2 regions of the Vogesella amnigena genome follow, and region 1 is predicted to be linked to the other one. Evidence: riboswitches for the same ligand, from Rfam matches in the RefSeq annotation. Region 1 holds a riboswitch; the other holds the start of a gene.
What was found. Region 1 has a riboswitch for thiamine pyrophosphate ahead of thiC (phosphomethylpyrimidine synthase ThiC). Riboswitches for the same ligand answer to the same signal wherever they lie in the genome.

Region 1 (7,256 bases):
GCGCACATCCAGCAGCACCGGTTTGACGCGACTGTCGTCGGCCAGCCAGGCAGCCAGATCGCGGGCGGTGATTTCGCCTACCATGCTCAGAAGCTGAAGCGGGACGGCTCGATGGCGTCCAGCTGCTGCAGGCGGGCGATATTGGTGTCGAAGCTCACGCTTTCCTGGTAGGCGCTTTCCGACACGCGGGTGATTACCTTGGCAATCATCACCGGGGCATCACCGGCGATTACCGCCAGGCGGCCGCCCACGGCCAGCTGCGCCTTCAGTGCGTCCGGCACTACCGGTACCGAGCCGCCAACAAAGATCACGTCGAACGGCGCCTGCGAAGCCAGGCCTTCGATACCGTTGCCTACCGACAGGGTCACGTTGCGGATGCCGGCGGTCTTGAGGTTGGCCGCGGCGCGCTGGGATTGCTCGGCATCCAGGTCCACGCTGTACACGTGCTGGCTGACGGCGGCCAGCAGCGCGGTCATGTAGCCGCTGCCGGTACCCACTTCCAGTACCTTGTCGCTGGATTTCACCTGCAGATCCTGCAGCAGGCGGGCTTCCACCTTCGGCTCCAGCATGGTGCAGCCGTTTTCCAGCGGCAGCTGAACGTCGGCAAACGCCAGGCTGCGCTTTTCTTCCGGCACGAAATCTTCGCGTTTCACGTGAAACAGCAGGTCGAGGATGGAGGTGTCGAGCACATCCCACGGACGGATCTGCTGCTCAACCATGTTGAAACGGGCTTGTTCGAAATTCATCGGAAACTCCGGGGGATTCAAGACAATAAGGAAAGGACGACTCTGAAAACGGCACGCACGCTTGATTTCATGCAGTTTTCGCAGCCGGCCGGCCCGTAATGCGGGCGCAACCTAACTTGCGATTATCCCACAATTAACTTACCTTCACAGCATCGCTAGGGGTCCTGCCCCTGCCGGTGAGCATGCCACAGCGTTGTGTGCGGGCGACACTGGCGGGTTGGCGGGTGAGAGTCACCCTTCGAACCTGACCCGGATAATACCGGCGTAGGGAAGCGTAACCTGCCAGACACCGCATCACGCCGCGCGTTCCCGCCAGCCGTGACCGCGGCCAACCGCAGCCGGGCAACCGGGCCGCTCCTTGCGCCGTTTCATCGCACACTGGAGCCCCCCGATGAACGCGCCAAGCAAACTGAACGAACACATGGTGGTGGATTCCGCCGCCATCCAGCCGCTACCGAACTCCCGCAAGATCTATGTCGAGGGCAGCCGCCCGGACATTCGCGTGCCGATGCGCGAAATCAGCCAGGCCGACACCCCCACCCAGTTCGGTGGCGAGCAGAACCCGCCAATCTACGTCTACGACACCAGCGGCCCGTACAGCGACCCGCAAGCCAGCATCGACATCCGCTCCGGCCTGCCGGCACTGCGCGCCGCCTGGATCGCCGAGCGTGACGACACCGAGCGCTTAGCCGGCCTGTCCAGCGACTACGGCCGCGCCCGCGAGGCCGACCCGAAACTGGCCGACCTGCGCTTCGACCTGCAACGCAAACCGCGCCGCGCCAAGGCTGGCCGCAACGTTACCCAGATGCACTACGCGCGCCAGGGCATCATCACGCCAGAGATGGAATACGTTGCCATCCGCGAAAACCTGAACCGCAAGGCGTATGTCGAATCGCTCAAAGCCACCGGCAACAAGCGCCTGCTGGAACTGATGACCCGCCAGCACGCCGGCCAGAACTTCGGCGCCCAGCTGCCGGAAGACATCACCCCGGAATTCGTGCGCCAGGAAGTGGCCGCCGGCCGCGCCATCATCCCCAACAACATCAACCACCCGGAAAGCGAACCGATGATCATCGGCCGCAACTTCCTGGTGAAGATCAACGGCAACATCGGTAACAGCGCGGTAACGTCGTCGATCAGCGAAGAAGTGGACAAGATGACCTGGGGCATCCGCTGGGGCGCCGACACCATCATGGACCTGTCCACCGGCAAGAACATCCACGAAACCCGCGAGTGGATTCTGCGCAACTCGCCGGTACCCATCGGCACCGTGCCCATCTACCAGGCACTGGAAAAGGTGAACGGCAAGGCCGAGGACCTCAGCTGGGAAATCTTCCGCGACACGCTGATCGAGCAGGCAGAACAGGGCGTTGACTACTTCACCATCCACGCCGGCGTGCTGCTGCGCTACGTGCCGCTCACCGCCAACCGCATGACCGGCATCGTGTCGCGCGGCGGCTCTATCATGGCCAAGTGGTGCCTGGCGCATCACCAGGAAAACTTCCTGTACACCCACTTCGCGGAAATCTGCGAAATCATGAAGGCCTACGACGTAGCCTTCAGCCTGGGTGACGGCCTGCGCCCGGGCAGCGCCTGGGATGCCAACGACGCCGCGCAGCTGGGCGAGCTGAAGACCCTGGGGGAGCTGACGCAGATCGCCTGGCAGCACGACGTGCAGGTGATGATCGAAGGCCCCGGCCACGTGCCGATGCAGCTGATCAAGGAGAACATGGACAAAGAGCTGGAGTGGTGCCACGAAGCGCCGTTCTACACCCTGGGGCCGCTCACCACCGACATCGCGCCGGGCTACGACCACATTACCAGCGCGATTGGTGCGGCGCAGATCGGCTGGTACGGTACCGCCATGCTGTGCTACGTCACCCAGAAGGAACACCTGGGCCTGCCGAACAAGAATGATGTGAAGGAAGGCATCATCACCTACAAGCTGGCCGCACACGCCGCCGACCTCGCCAAGGGCCACCCCGGCGCGCAGATCCGCGACAACGCGCTATCCAAGGCACGCTTCGAATTCCGCTGGGAAGACCAGTTCAACCTGGGCCTGGATCCGGACAAGGCGCGCGAATTCCACGACGAAACGCTGCCGAAAGACAGCGCCAAGGTGGCCCACTTCTGCAGCATGTGCGGCCCGCACTTCTGCTCGATGAAAATTACCCAGGACGTGCGCGAATTCGCCGCCAAACAGGGCATCAGCGAGCAGGACGCGCTGCACAAGGGCATGGAAGTGAAAGCCATCGAGTTCGTGCAGGGCGGCGGCAAGCTGTACGACAAGGTATAAGCCTGCTTTGCTTCACGTTAAACGAAGGTTGGCCGCAGCGCTGCGGCCAACCTTTTGGGGCAGATAAACGCCCCGTGACACCCGGCATGTCTTGTTCGCCGGTATCTATACAAAGCCGTATTCCCCATCGGCATATTTTGCGGCACCATGCTGGCTCCAACCGAAGGGGAGTCGCATGAAAAGCGTTCTATTCAGTCTGCTGTTGTCCATGCCATTGGCACTGCCCGCACAGGCAGCAGATATCAAGCAATTGCTGCAGGACGGCTACTACCAGCTGGCACTACAACAGGCCAGCCAAGCATTGCAGCAACTCCCCGCAGATGACGCCACTAGCCAATTACGTGCACAAATCGATCTGGCCAACGCCACCCGAGAACACCGCCAACCCGCTCAGGCGGAACAAATGTTCAAGGCCTTGCTGCAGGACAGCCACCAGATTCCCCCGGGCAGCCTGCTCGAGGCAGAAGTACAAGATGGACTGGCTGCCGTTTATATGGACCTGCAGCAGGCAAAGCCGGCGAGCAAACTCTACCGGCGCATACTGGCTACACGTCAGCAGCACCTGGGGGAACAACATCTGGACGTTGCCCAGACACTGAATGACCTGGGCGTTTCCCTAGGCATGCAAGACCAGGTGGCGGAAAGCCAGAAACTGCTGAAGCAAGCACTGCAAATACGCGAACAACTGGCAGGACATGACAGTTTCCCTGTGGCAGAAAGCCTGTACAACCTGAGCTTCAATCACATGGTTCCCGGTGAGTACCAACAGGCCGAATCCATGATGATCGAAGCCATCCGCATCAAACAGCATGTCTTGCGCCCGGACCACCCCAGCCTGACCCGCAGCATGCGCATGCTGGGCTGGTTGTACCGCAAGGAAAAGCGGTTCGACGAAGCCATGGCGCAATTGCAAGCCACTCTGACCATGACCCAACGCAATGGCGAAGACTCGCTTGACCAGACAGGCAGAACCTTGCGCGCCATCGCTGACTGCCTCCAAGACCAGGGCAAGGTCACGGAAGCGGAACAGTACTACCGGCGGGCCCTGGTAGTGCTACAGCAGGCACTGGGAGCAAAACATTATGCCGTCGGACAGGCCATGAACAATCTGGGGTGGCTGCTGAAACAGAACCTCCATAACAGTGAAGGTCAGCAACTGATTACCGAGGGGCTACGCATCATGGAAGCTGCGGAAAACCAAAACTGACAGCATGCCGGATAGCTTCCGACTGCAAGCACATAACCCTGGGCTGCCCATATGCACATTTTCCGTCCTGTTCTCCCCCTGCTCTTCACCATTGCCTGCCATGCCGACAATGTTGACAACCTGCTGCAGCAGGGCAATTACCAGCAAGCCACCCAACAGGCAGAAGCGGCGCTTGCCAGCGCTACCGACCAGACCGCCCGCTGGCAGGCACAGCGAGACCTTGCCCGCAGCTGGCTAATGAAGGATCACTTCAAGGAAGCAGGAGCATTACTGCAGTCCTTACTGTATGGCCCGCAAGCGGTACCAACAGACACGTTGCTATACGCAGACCTGCTGGATGCATGGTTCCAGTTCCTGCGCGAAAGCAGCCGGTTCAAGGACGCAGAACCCATCGGCTTGCAGGCCCTCGCGTTACGTACGCGACTACTGGGCGAGCAGCACCTGCTGGTTGCTGAGTCGATGAACAATCTGGCACTGCTACGCCAATACACCGGCAATGACAGCGAGGCTATCCGGTTACACGAGCAGGCCCTGGTCATGCGCAAAACCCTTGCTGGGGAAAACAGCAAGGAGGTGGCAGAAAGCCTGCACAACCTGGGCACGCTGTATAACCGCAAGCGGGACTGGGCCTCTGCCGAGCGCTATCTGCAACAGGCACTCGCTATCAAACAGCTGATCATGCCAGCCAACCACCCGTCGATCCGGGTATCGAAGGCGCGCCTTGCCAGCAACTGCATCGATAGTAAGCAGTACGTCCGTGCCATATCACTACTGGAGGAGGTACTGGCCGGGGAGCAGAACGATGCAAACAGCGACAGGGTGCATAAAGCCATCGTGTTGCGCGAACTGGGCGATGCCCATCACTACTTGCGCCATGTCGATGTGGCAGAAGGCTATTACCGGCAAGCACTGGATGCCTTTGCTAGCAGCGTAGGCACGCAGCACTACGCCTATGCGGTCACCCTGAACAGCCTGGGCTGGCTGTACAAGAAGAATGGCAAACAGGAGCAGGGTACAAGCATGATTACCGAATCCGAGCGCCTGTTCGACGCAATCAAATAGCACCGCACCCCAGACAGCCCAATGCGCCTTGGCCCCCTATTCGCCAGCACTTACAGACATACCTGTTCTGCTAACCGGCACGGCCGCAGTTACATGCGGCCAACGGTGTGGAAACTCGCCCGGAACTTGCATCGAGCCGCCCGGTCTTGCCAACGTCGCTCAACACAGCTTCAGAATACATAGACATGTTCAAGAAACTGCTTGCCTCGATTGGCGTCGGTGGCGCCAAAGCTGGTACCCAGCTGGGCAAGCCGCGCCAGTGTCCGGGCGACGGAAAGTGAAAGCCATTGCGTTCGTGCAGGGCGGCGTCAAGCTGTACGACAAGGTATAAGCCCTCCTTGGCACAGGTTGGCCGCATGCTGCGGCCAACCCTTGCACCCGACCGGCGATGCATTAAGCTGACAACATCGTCACTTTTCCTGCCCAGTGCCATGTTGCCTGTCCGTCTGCTGCTTACCACCTGCCTCTGGCTGCCAGTTGCTGCCCTGGCCTGCAACTACACCTACCCGGTAGCGCCAAATCAGCCGGCCCTGTACCAGCAAGCCGCATCCGGCGAGGAAAGCGGACTGATGGTGGTGGTGGCACAGCGCCTTGCCACGCTCAGTGGCTGCCGCCTCCAGCCGCAGCAGCTACCACTGGCCCGTCGCGATGCCGTATTCCGCAGCGGGCAGCTCATGCTGCAGCTGGGCGTGCTGGAAGACCCGCAGATCCCCGCCGCCGATGCCGAGTTCGTCCCCATGCTACGCATGGCACTGCGCGTGGGTGTGCTGCGCGGTGGCGCATATAGCACGGCGGACGAAGCGCTGGCCGATATCTCGACGCGGCTAGGCATGATCCGCGGCACCCATCTGGCCCCCACGGTAACGACACGGCTGAATGCCTTGTCCGTCTTCTCCCGCATCGAATACAGTAACGACCGTTCCAGTCTGTACCAGAAGCTGGCGCGCCAGCGCCTGAGCGCGGTACTGGACACTACCAGCTGGGCCCCCACCGGCGTATCCGGGTTGGAAGGGCAGCTGCAGAGGCTGCCGTTCCGCCCTCCGCTGTATGTACGGGTGGGCAGCTACCTGTCGACCCGGCTACCTGCCACCGACCGGCAGCACCTGCGCCGCGCGTTGCAACAGCTGGTTGCCGAAGATGCGTTGCGCCCGCTGATACAAACCTATCTGGCCATTCCGGCCAGCGACTTGCTCCTACCCTGAGCAAACCCTCTCCGCGCCGCAACCACGGCCGGAACTTGCTGCCGTCCATACGGTCTTGCAAGCGCCCGTCAACACAACTTCAGAATACATAGACATGTTCAAGAAACTGCTTGCCTCGATCGGCGTCGGTGGCGCCAAAGTCGATACCCAGCTGGACAACCCGCGCCTGTATCCAGGCGAACTGCTGCGTGGCCGCGTGCTGGTGCAGGGCGGCAGCGCCGACCAGGACATCGAGAAAATCGAACTGGTACTGATGGTGGAAGCGGAGCAGGAATCCGGCGACCACGAGGCACGTGGGGCGCTGCCGCTGGGCACGGTGCCGGTAAGCGGCCGCTTTACCATTGTGGCAGGCCAGACCAAGGAACTGCCGTTCCAGATTCAGCTGCCGGCGGAAACCCCCATCAACGCGCTGCCGCATTACGGTCGCCCGCTGCCGGTGTGGATCCACACCGACCTGGCCATCGATTCGGCAGTGGATGCCAGCGACCGCGACCTGCTGGAGATTCTGCCGCCGGCACCGGTGCAGACCCTGCTGCAGGCGTTCGAGCAGCTGGGCTGGGCGCTGGCCAGCACCGACGTCGAAGTCGGCACCGCCCGCGCCGGCAATGTGATGAGTACCCTGGGCTGCTACCAGGAGTTCGAGCTGCGCCCGCGCGGCGGCAATTTCCGCATCCAGGAAATCGAGCTGACCTTCATCCCGCAAGGTGGCAACACCCATGTGCTGATCGAGGTGGATGCCCGCT
Region 2 (7,256 bases), on a different contig from region 1:
TGCAAGCGCGATACCAGCGCTGGATCACGCCGATCTACCTGGGCCGGGGGTTCGACGGCTATAGCCTGATGAGCGCGGATGCCGGGCTGCTGGTGGCGGCCAGTAGCCCGGCCTATGTCGGCAGGCCGCTGCAGACCGAAGGCGCACACGATGTGCTTGCCACGGCGCGGCGCGAGGGGTTGGCCATCTCGCGCCCCATCATCCCGCCACGACTGTTGCTGACCGGCGGCAAGCTGCAGCCACAGGCGCAGCCGTTCCAGGTTGGCTGTGCCCGTATCGGCAGCCAGGCTCGCCCTGTCGGTTTCCTGTGCCTGCGCGAAAACCCGCAGCGGCGGCTGTTTCGCGTGCTGCAGGCCTACCAGTCCGGCGATAGCAGCATGGCGTACGTGGTGGATGCCCGTGGCCAGATCCTGTCGCCAGTGGCGCGCTACAGTGGCCAGGGGCCGATGCCGCCGCGCTATCGTGATGCCCGCGAGCCGGGAAGCGGCCCAGGTGAGCTTGGCAAGTTCACCCAGGTGGTGGGGCTGATGCTGGCCAGCCGTGGCAACAGCGGTGTGCAGTTTGCTTACCCTGATTATCGCGGAGTCGCCGTGGTCGGCGCCGCGCGCTGGTTGCCGGCCAGCGCCATGGGCATCGTAGTGGAGCAGGATATGGCGGGCCTGTTCGCACCTTATTACTTTGCCCGCAACGTGGCACTGCTGCTGGCGCTGGCAGCGACGCTGCTGATCGGCGGCCTGAGCCTGGCGCACTGGCGCGCACGACGGCGGCTGGCCTTGCGTGACGGCATGTTGGCCGCATTACGCGACAACTTGCCGCTGGCTATGCACATCAAGTCGCCGGATGGTCGCTACCTGATGATCACCCCGAGCTTCGAGGCGCTGTTGCAGTTGCAGCCGGGGCTGGCTATCGGACATACGGATGCGCAGCTGTTTACGCAACCGCCCTTGCTGCAAACCACGCAGGAGCACGCGACGGTGCTTGGCAGTGGTGAGGTGACCGTGGTCGAGCGCTGTGTGCCGCATGCCGCACCGGTGCAACATTACCGGCTGCTATGTTTCCCGGTACACGAGCCGGGGTCGCCGAAGACCATTGCCATCGGCACCGTGGCAGTGGACATTACCGAGCAGCCTGTGGCCGGGCCGCAGGCGGAGGTGGAGGCGCAGGCTTGTTCCCTGGAGGAGCTCGTGGCGGAGCGAACCTGCGAACTGGCTGCCGCGCGGGATCTGGCCGAGGCGGCGGCGAGTACCAAGACCGAGTTCCTGGCCAATATGAGTCACGAGATACGCACGCCGCTGAACGCCATCATGGGCATGACCGACCTGGCGCTGCAGCAGCCGTGTGTGCCCCAGCTGCGGCACTACCTACAGCAGGTGAAGGGCTCCAGCCGCCACCTGTTGGACATCATCAACAATATTCTGGATCTGTCGCGCATTGAGGCCGGCAAGCTGCCGCTGGATGTGGCCGAATTCTCGCTGCAGGGGCTGCTGGAGCACGTGGCCGGGCTGGTCTGGGTGGCAGCGGATGCCAAGGGCTTGCAACTGTCGATTGATATCGGCCCCGGCATCGCGGACTCACTCCGTGGCGACGCCATCCGCATCAGTCAGATACTGACCAACTTTGCCAACAACGCGGTGAAGTTCACCCGGCAGGGCAGCGTGGTGTTGCGAGTGCGCTGCCTGTTCCAGCGGGGCGAGCACCTGCAACTGCGTTTCGAAGTGGAGGACAGTGGCATCGGCATCGCCGCGGAGCACATGGACACCCTGTTTCAGAGCTTCCAGCAGCTGGACGGCCAGCCGGCGCAGCACGTTGCCGGCAGTGGTCTTGGACTGGCGATCAGCAAGAAACTGGCGGAGCTGATGGGCGGTAACGTCAGCGTGCAAAGCCAGCTGGGGCAGGGCAGTATCTTTGCACTGGACGTCGGCCTGCTGGTAGGTCACATGGCGCCGCTGCCTGCCTTCAGTGCCGATGGTACGCCGCATGTCCTGGTGCTGACTGCAGATCGCGGCCTGCTGGCCTATCTGCGGGCCCGCCTGAATGGCTGTGGCTTGCTGCTGGAGCATGCCGCCACTGCGGTACAGGCGCGGCGGATGCTGACCCTGGCCATGCGCAGCAATGGCTGCTACTCCATGCTGATGCTGGATATGCAGCTATCCGGTGCGCAAGGCATGCTGGAGCAGCTGGCGCGCCCGGAAATGAAGCTGCACGGCGGGGTGACAGTGGTGCTGGATGATAATGCCGCTGCCACCGAGGTCGACAGCCTGCAGGGTGTGCAGGAGCTGACGCTGCCCCGCTTCCCCGAAGACCATGTGCTGGTGGCGCTGTGCTACGGCGTGCAGGCCATGGCGGTAGAGGAGGCTTTGCTCACGCGGCGCACGCAGTTGTCTGGCTATCGCGTGCTATTGGTGGAAGACAATGCGCTCAACCAGGAGCTGGTGTGCGGCCTGCTCTCCCGGGTGGGCATGCAGGTGGTGACAGTGGACTGCGGGGAGGACGCACTGCGGCAACTGCAACGGCAGGCATTCGATGTGGTGCTGATGGACGTGCACATGCCCGGCATGAATGGCTTCGTTACTACTGCGCAGATTCGTGGCGACCCGCGCTTTGCCAAGCTGCCCATCGTGGCGCTGACCGCGCGTGCAATGGAGGGCGATCGTGCCTGTTGCCTGGCTGCCGGCATGAGTGACTACCTGACCAAGCCGCTCAAGCCAGCGCTGCTGTTTGATGTGCTGTACCGCTACTGCGCCGCATCGCGGCCCGCCCCGGGGCAGTTTGCCGTCTCGCCGCCTCCCTTGGCGGGCAGTGAAATCGCCGGTATCGATCTGCAGCAGGGGTTGGCCAGCACCATGGGCAATATCGAGTTCTATGTCCGTCTGCTTGCCCGGGTGGTGAACGAACAGGTGGATCTGGCGGACCGGCTGCAGCAAGCCTACGAGCAGGGGAGCTGGGGGGATATGCAGGAACTGCTGCACAGTGGCCGCTCGGTGCTTGGGGCTATCGGGGCACGTCAGTTACAGCAATTCTGCAGCGACATGGAGCAGCTGCTGGCGCAGCCCGAGCGGTTGGGGCTCTGCCTGCAGCAATTTGTGGTCGACTATGGCGCCATGATTCACGATGGGCGTCGCTGGTTGGCCGCACAAGCCGCACCTGCGTCACGGTCTGCTGGCGCGGAGTGATACCAGCGGTGTTTGTACGCCTAGGCACAAAAAAACAGGGCCTTGTCTTTGACAAGGCCCTGTTTTGTATTTGGTGCCGGCGGCAGGAATCGAACTCGCGACTCCCTGATTACAAGTTATGTGTCTTTTTTAGCAAAAACAGGTGGTTAGGTGGATTGTGCTTCTACAAATTATCCGAGAATGCCCCTGTTTTACCCTTGTTTTGCGGGGTTTCCTTTTGTTTTTGTAGAAGTCTATATCGGTTGGCTTGCTACACATGCTCTGGCATATACCGGACATTTCGGTTCCCAATTACCCACAAGTGCAGCCTGCAAGTGGTTCCTCTCTTCGGGATTGTTATGGCTATTTTTCAAGTAATGCACGGTAGTAATCTGCAATATTGTTTTCTGGCCCTTGGAAAATGCGATTGTGCGCACGTCCCCAAGGCCAGAAGTTAACTCCGGATGTTGCCTGAAGCCCAGGATATTGCTGGCCATTCAACGAGAAAATGCCCCATGAGCCGCCGTGATTTTTGCGATACACCTCGCCAACATAGCTGCCGAAAGCCTTAGCTACGGCCATTGTTTGTTCTTCTGTGGGGCGAGGATTCGTGGTAAGAAACGACAAATGCATCATCGCTAATGACTGCTCAACCTTTGCGATACTTGCGTCAGACCAGTCAAGCGAAATATTGAATTGTTCTTTCGCAAAATCGACAGCATCCAGTGCATAAGCCTCGGCAACCTTTTGCACGTTGGAATCAGGCATGAATGGATGCTCTGTGTCTGCCAAGGCTGGCATCATGAAAGAGAAAAACGACAAACAGAAGATAAGTAAGATGCTGTGCATACATACTCCAAACGTAGAGCTAATCGCTTACAACAACCGAAACATGGCCGCACAGTGAAAAATTGATTTGCCGCCCTTGGGGGTCAATTTGTCTAGGTAGACGTCATTAGTTCACGCGAATTTCTCGGGTGATGGAACCAGAAGAAGATTTATAGACGAACTGTTGCAGGTCAATCTGAATGATCTGGCTGTGAAGTTGTTGTCCGGATTTGAATATTGGTGGCATATCTTCAGTGAAGCTTTCGGTTAGTTTGCCGTTGACTAGTTGCCAGGTTCCCCTCCCGGTGATCGGAAGGATCATTTCGTTGTATTCAATGTGGCCAGTCTTGATGAAGTTGCCATCTGGTTGGTAGGTTGTTCTGCCGACCAGTTTTATGCCTTGTTCATCTTTGTGGACTTCCCACGTACCTACCAGTGTGTTTTCCCACTTTCTGTCCTGAGCTAGTGCCGCTTGCTTCTGTTCGGGGCTCTGCGGTGTACTGCAGGCACCGAGCAGACTGGCCAAACTGACAAGCAGCAGGGCAGAGTAAATTTTGTTCATGTCATAGCCCTTAATATTCAAAATTAATATTGTAATGGCATTGCTGGGTCGATGGTAGGGTTTGACGCTGACAGGGTGGGGCGCGAAGGTGGTGAAATGAGGTATCGGCTCATTCTAGTTGTCCAATGTCGTTTCTACCGGAAGCCTGCTATGTGCCCGTCAAGTGCAGTAGCTGGCCGTGACGTTGAACAGCAGCTCAGGGCCGCTAACGGCCAGCACTTCGAGAAGGGCGACAGACCTGCCGAACCTGCCCTGGGAATCCGCTTGTCACCGAAATTGTAGATTTTGTAGAAAATAGTCAGGTGACTAATCGCGGGGATGTAGAGATGGGTGAAATTCAAAAAACCAAATGAAAACAGCCCCTTGCATTGCTGCAAGGGGCTGTAAATCTGGTGCCGGCGGCAGGAATCGAACTCGCGACCCCCTGATTACAAGTCAGGTGCTCTACCAACTGAGCTACACCGGCGTTAGGGGGCGAATATTAGACTGCTTTGCTTTTTATGGCAAGTATTTTTTATCTGTCGCGCTGGGTAGGGCTAGGTGGGAGTTGGGTGGGCTGGGTGTTATTGCAGCCACACCAGGTTGGCCAGAATGTCGTCAAGCATTTCGCGGCTGGGCAGGAAGTGTTTCATGGTGGCTCCTCCGGATGGATGGCTGCAGTATGGTGTGTGCTTATAGTCTTGTTAAATTGATTGTTTCTTGTTGATTGGTTGCTTGTGGCTATGGTGCGGTGGTGGGCCATGCTGTTTGCGTTGTAGACCAGCGGCAGCTGCCGCGCCAGTAGCGTGGTACTGGCTGTCACGCAATGGCGCGCGGCGTTATACTCGCGCCTCGATCACCGGGGGTGCCTGCCGTGCGGGCTGAGAAATACCCCATCACCTGATCTGGGTCATGCCAGCGGAGGGAGCGTGATGCGCGGCCTGGCCGTGTCCCGCTTCTTCTTTTGGGTGCCGTTGCCAAAAGAGGATGTCTGTAAATGTTGAAGAAAACCGTATTGCTGCTGGCGCTGGCCGGCGTTTCCCTGTCTACCCTGGCTGCCGAGCTGCGGGTGCTGACGCACAATTCCTTCAGTCTGCCCAAGGACAAGCTGGCCGAGTTCGAGAAACAGGCTGGTGTGAAACTGTCCATCATCAAGGCCGGTGATGCCGGCGAGATGCTGAACAAACTGATTCTGACCCGTGTCAACCCGATCGCCGACGTGGTGTACGGCATCGACAATACCCTGATCGCCAAGGCCAATGCCGCCGGTGTGCTGGAGCCTACCAGCAGCAAGGTTGGCCGCAGCGTGGCCGGTATCAGCCTGCCGGGCGCGGTGGCGGTGGATTACGGCTATGTGAACCTGAATATCGACAAGGCCTGGTTTGCCCAGCACAAGCTGGCGCTGCCGGCCAGTCTGGATGATCTGACCCGCCCGGCCTACAAGGACCTGCTGGTGGTGGAAAACCCGGCGACTTCCAGCCCGGGGCTGGCCTTCCTGATGGCTACCATCGCCGACAAGGGCGAGACGGCCGCTTTCCAGTGGTGGGGCAAGCTCCGTGACAACGGCGTGAAGGTGGCCAAGGGTTGGAGCGAAGCTTATTACACCGATTTCAGCCGTAACGGCGGCGCGCGTCCCATCGTGGTGAGCTATGCCACCAGCCCGGCGGCAGAGGTGTTCTACAGCAAGGAAAAACTGGCGGAATCGCCTACGGCCAACCTGCTGCTCAAGGGCGGGGTATTCCTGCAGATCGAGGGCGTGGCCAGGGTGAAGGGCGGCAAGGAGCCGCAGGCGGCGCAGGCGTTTGTCGATTTCCTGCGTGGCAATGCCGCGCAGCAGGCCTTGCCGACCGAAATGTGGATGTACCCGGCGGTGGCTGGCGTGAACCTGGACCCGGTGTTCAAGCATGCACAGCAGCCCAAGGCATTCAGCAACCCCAAGCTGGAAGCCATGAGCAGCAAGACCGCCGGCTGGGTAAGCCGCTGGACGCGCCTGGTGCTGAAGTCCGGCAACTGAGGGGTTGACGGTGCTGGTGTGTGCGCAGCGGCAACATGCCGATGTCCATAGCCCGCGCTTGCACCTGCGGCCGCTGGATGCCGAGGTGCTGCGGCTGGGCTGCAACGGTCGCCATGCCGAGGCCGGCGCGCGGCTGGGCGCGGTGCTGCCGGAGGACTGGCTGGGCGAGCAGGCGCTGATGGCCTTGCGCCTGGCCGACATGCTGGCTGATGGCGCTTATGCGCCGTGGTCGCTGCGCGCCATGCTGTGTCGGCACAGCGGCCGCATGCTCGGCCATATCGGTTTTCACAGCACGCCGGGGCCGGACTACCTGCAGGAGCTGGCACCGGGTGCGGTGGAGCTGGGCTACACCGTGTACCCGCCATATCGCCGCCAGGGTTATGCCGCCGAGGCGCTGGCCGCCATGTTGCACTGGGCGCGGCGTGAGCATGGTCAGCAACGTTTCGTGCTGTCCATCACGCCGCACAACCACCCGTCGCTGGCGCTGGCGCGGCGCTTCGGTTTTCGGCAGCTAGGCCGCTGGCTGGATCAACAGGATGGTGACGAGCTGGTGTACCTGCTGGAGTACGGCGCATGAGCTGGCCGCTGCGCGGCAGCCTGGCCTTGCTGCCGCTGCTGTTTCTGCTGGCCATGGTGGCGGCGCCACTGGCGCGGCTGCTGTGGGAGGGCGGTATCGCCGTCAGCCCCGGGCTGCTGCAGGACAGCTATCTGCAGTGGCGGC

Region 2: linked by a shared signal. The riboswitch ahead of ACFOKJ_RS03975 (thiamine ABC transporter substrate-binding protein) and the one ahead of thiC (phosphomethylpyrimidine synthase ThiC) in region 1 are both predicted to bind thiamine pyrophosphate.

What each region holds. Positions count from the first base shown of each region.
Region 1 covers NZ_JBHRYH010000045.1:67,493-74,748, reverse strand. Annotated here, with positions in the region: gene ACFOKJ_RS14705 (rhodanese-like domain-containing protein) at 1-84, opposite strand, end outside; gene ACFOKJ_RS14700 (protein-L-isoaspartate O-methyltransferase family protein) at 87-746, opposite strand; TPP riboswitch at 894-1,034, shown strand; gene thiC (phosphomethylpyrimidine synthase ThiC) at 1,138-3,042, shown strand; gene ACFOKJ_RS14690 (tetratricopeptide repeat protein) at 3,218-4,249, shown strand; gene ACFOKJ_RS14685 (tetratricopeptide repeat protein) at 4,301-5,311, shown strand; gene ACFOKJ_RS14680 (sporulation protein) at 5,497-5,592, shown strand; gene ACFOKJ_RS14675 (hypothetical protein) at 5,743-6,513, shown strand; gene ACFOKJ_RS14670 (sporulation protein) at 6,608-7,256, shown strand, end outside.
Region 2 covers NZ_JBHRYH010000009.1:79,192-86,447, reverse strand. Annotated here, with positions in the region: gene ACFOKJ_RS03995 (response regulator) at 1-3,173, shown strand, start outside; gene ACFOKJ_RS03990 (hypothetical protein) at 3,516-4,001, opposite strand; gene ACFOKJ_RS03985 (hypothetical protein) at 4,108-4,542, opposite strand; tRNA gene ACFOKJ_RS03980 (tRNA-Thr) at 4,933-5,008, opposite strand; TPP riboswitch at 5,373-5,466, shown strand; gene ACFOKJ_RS03975 (thiamine ABC transporter substrate-binding protein) at 5,522-6,535, shown strand; gene ACFOKJ_RS03970 (GNAT family N-acetyltransferase) at 6,546-7,112, shown strand; gene ACFOKJ_RS03965 (ABC transporter permease) at 7,109-7,256, shown strand, end outside.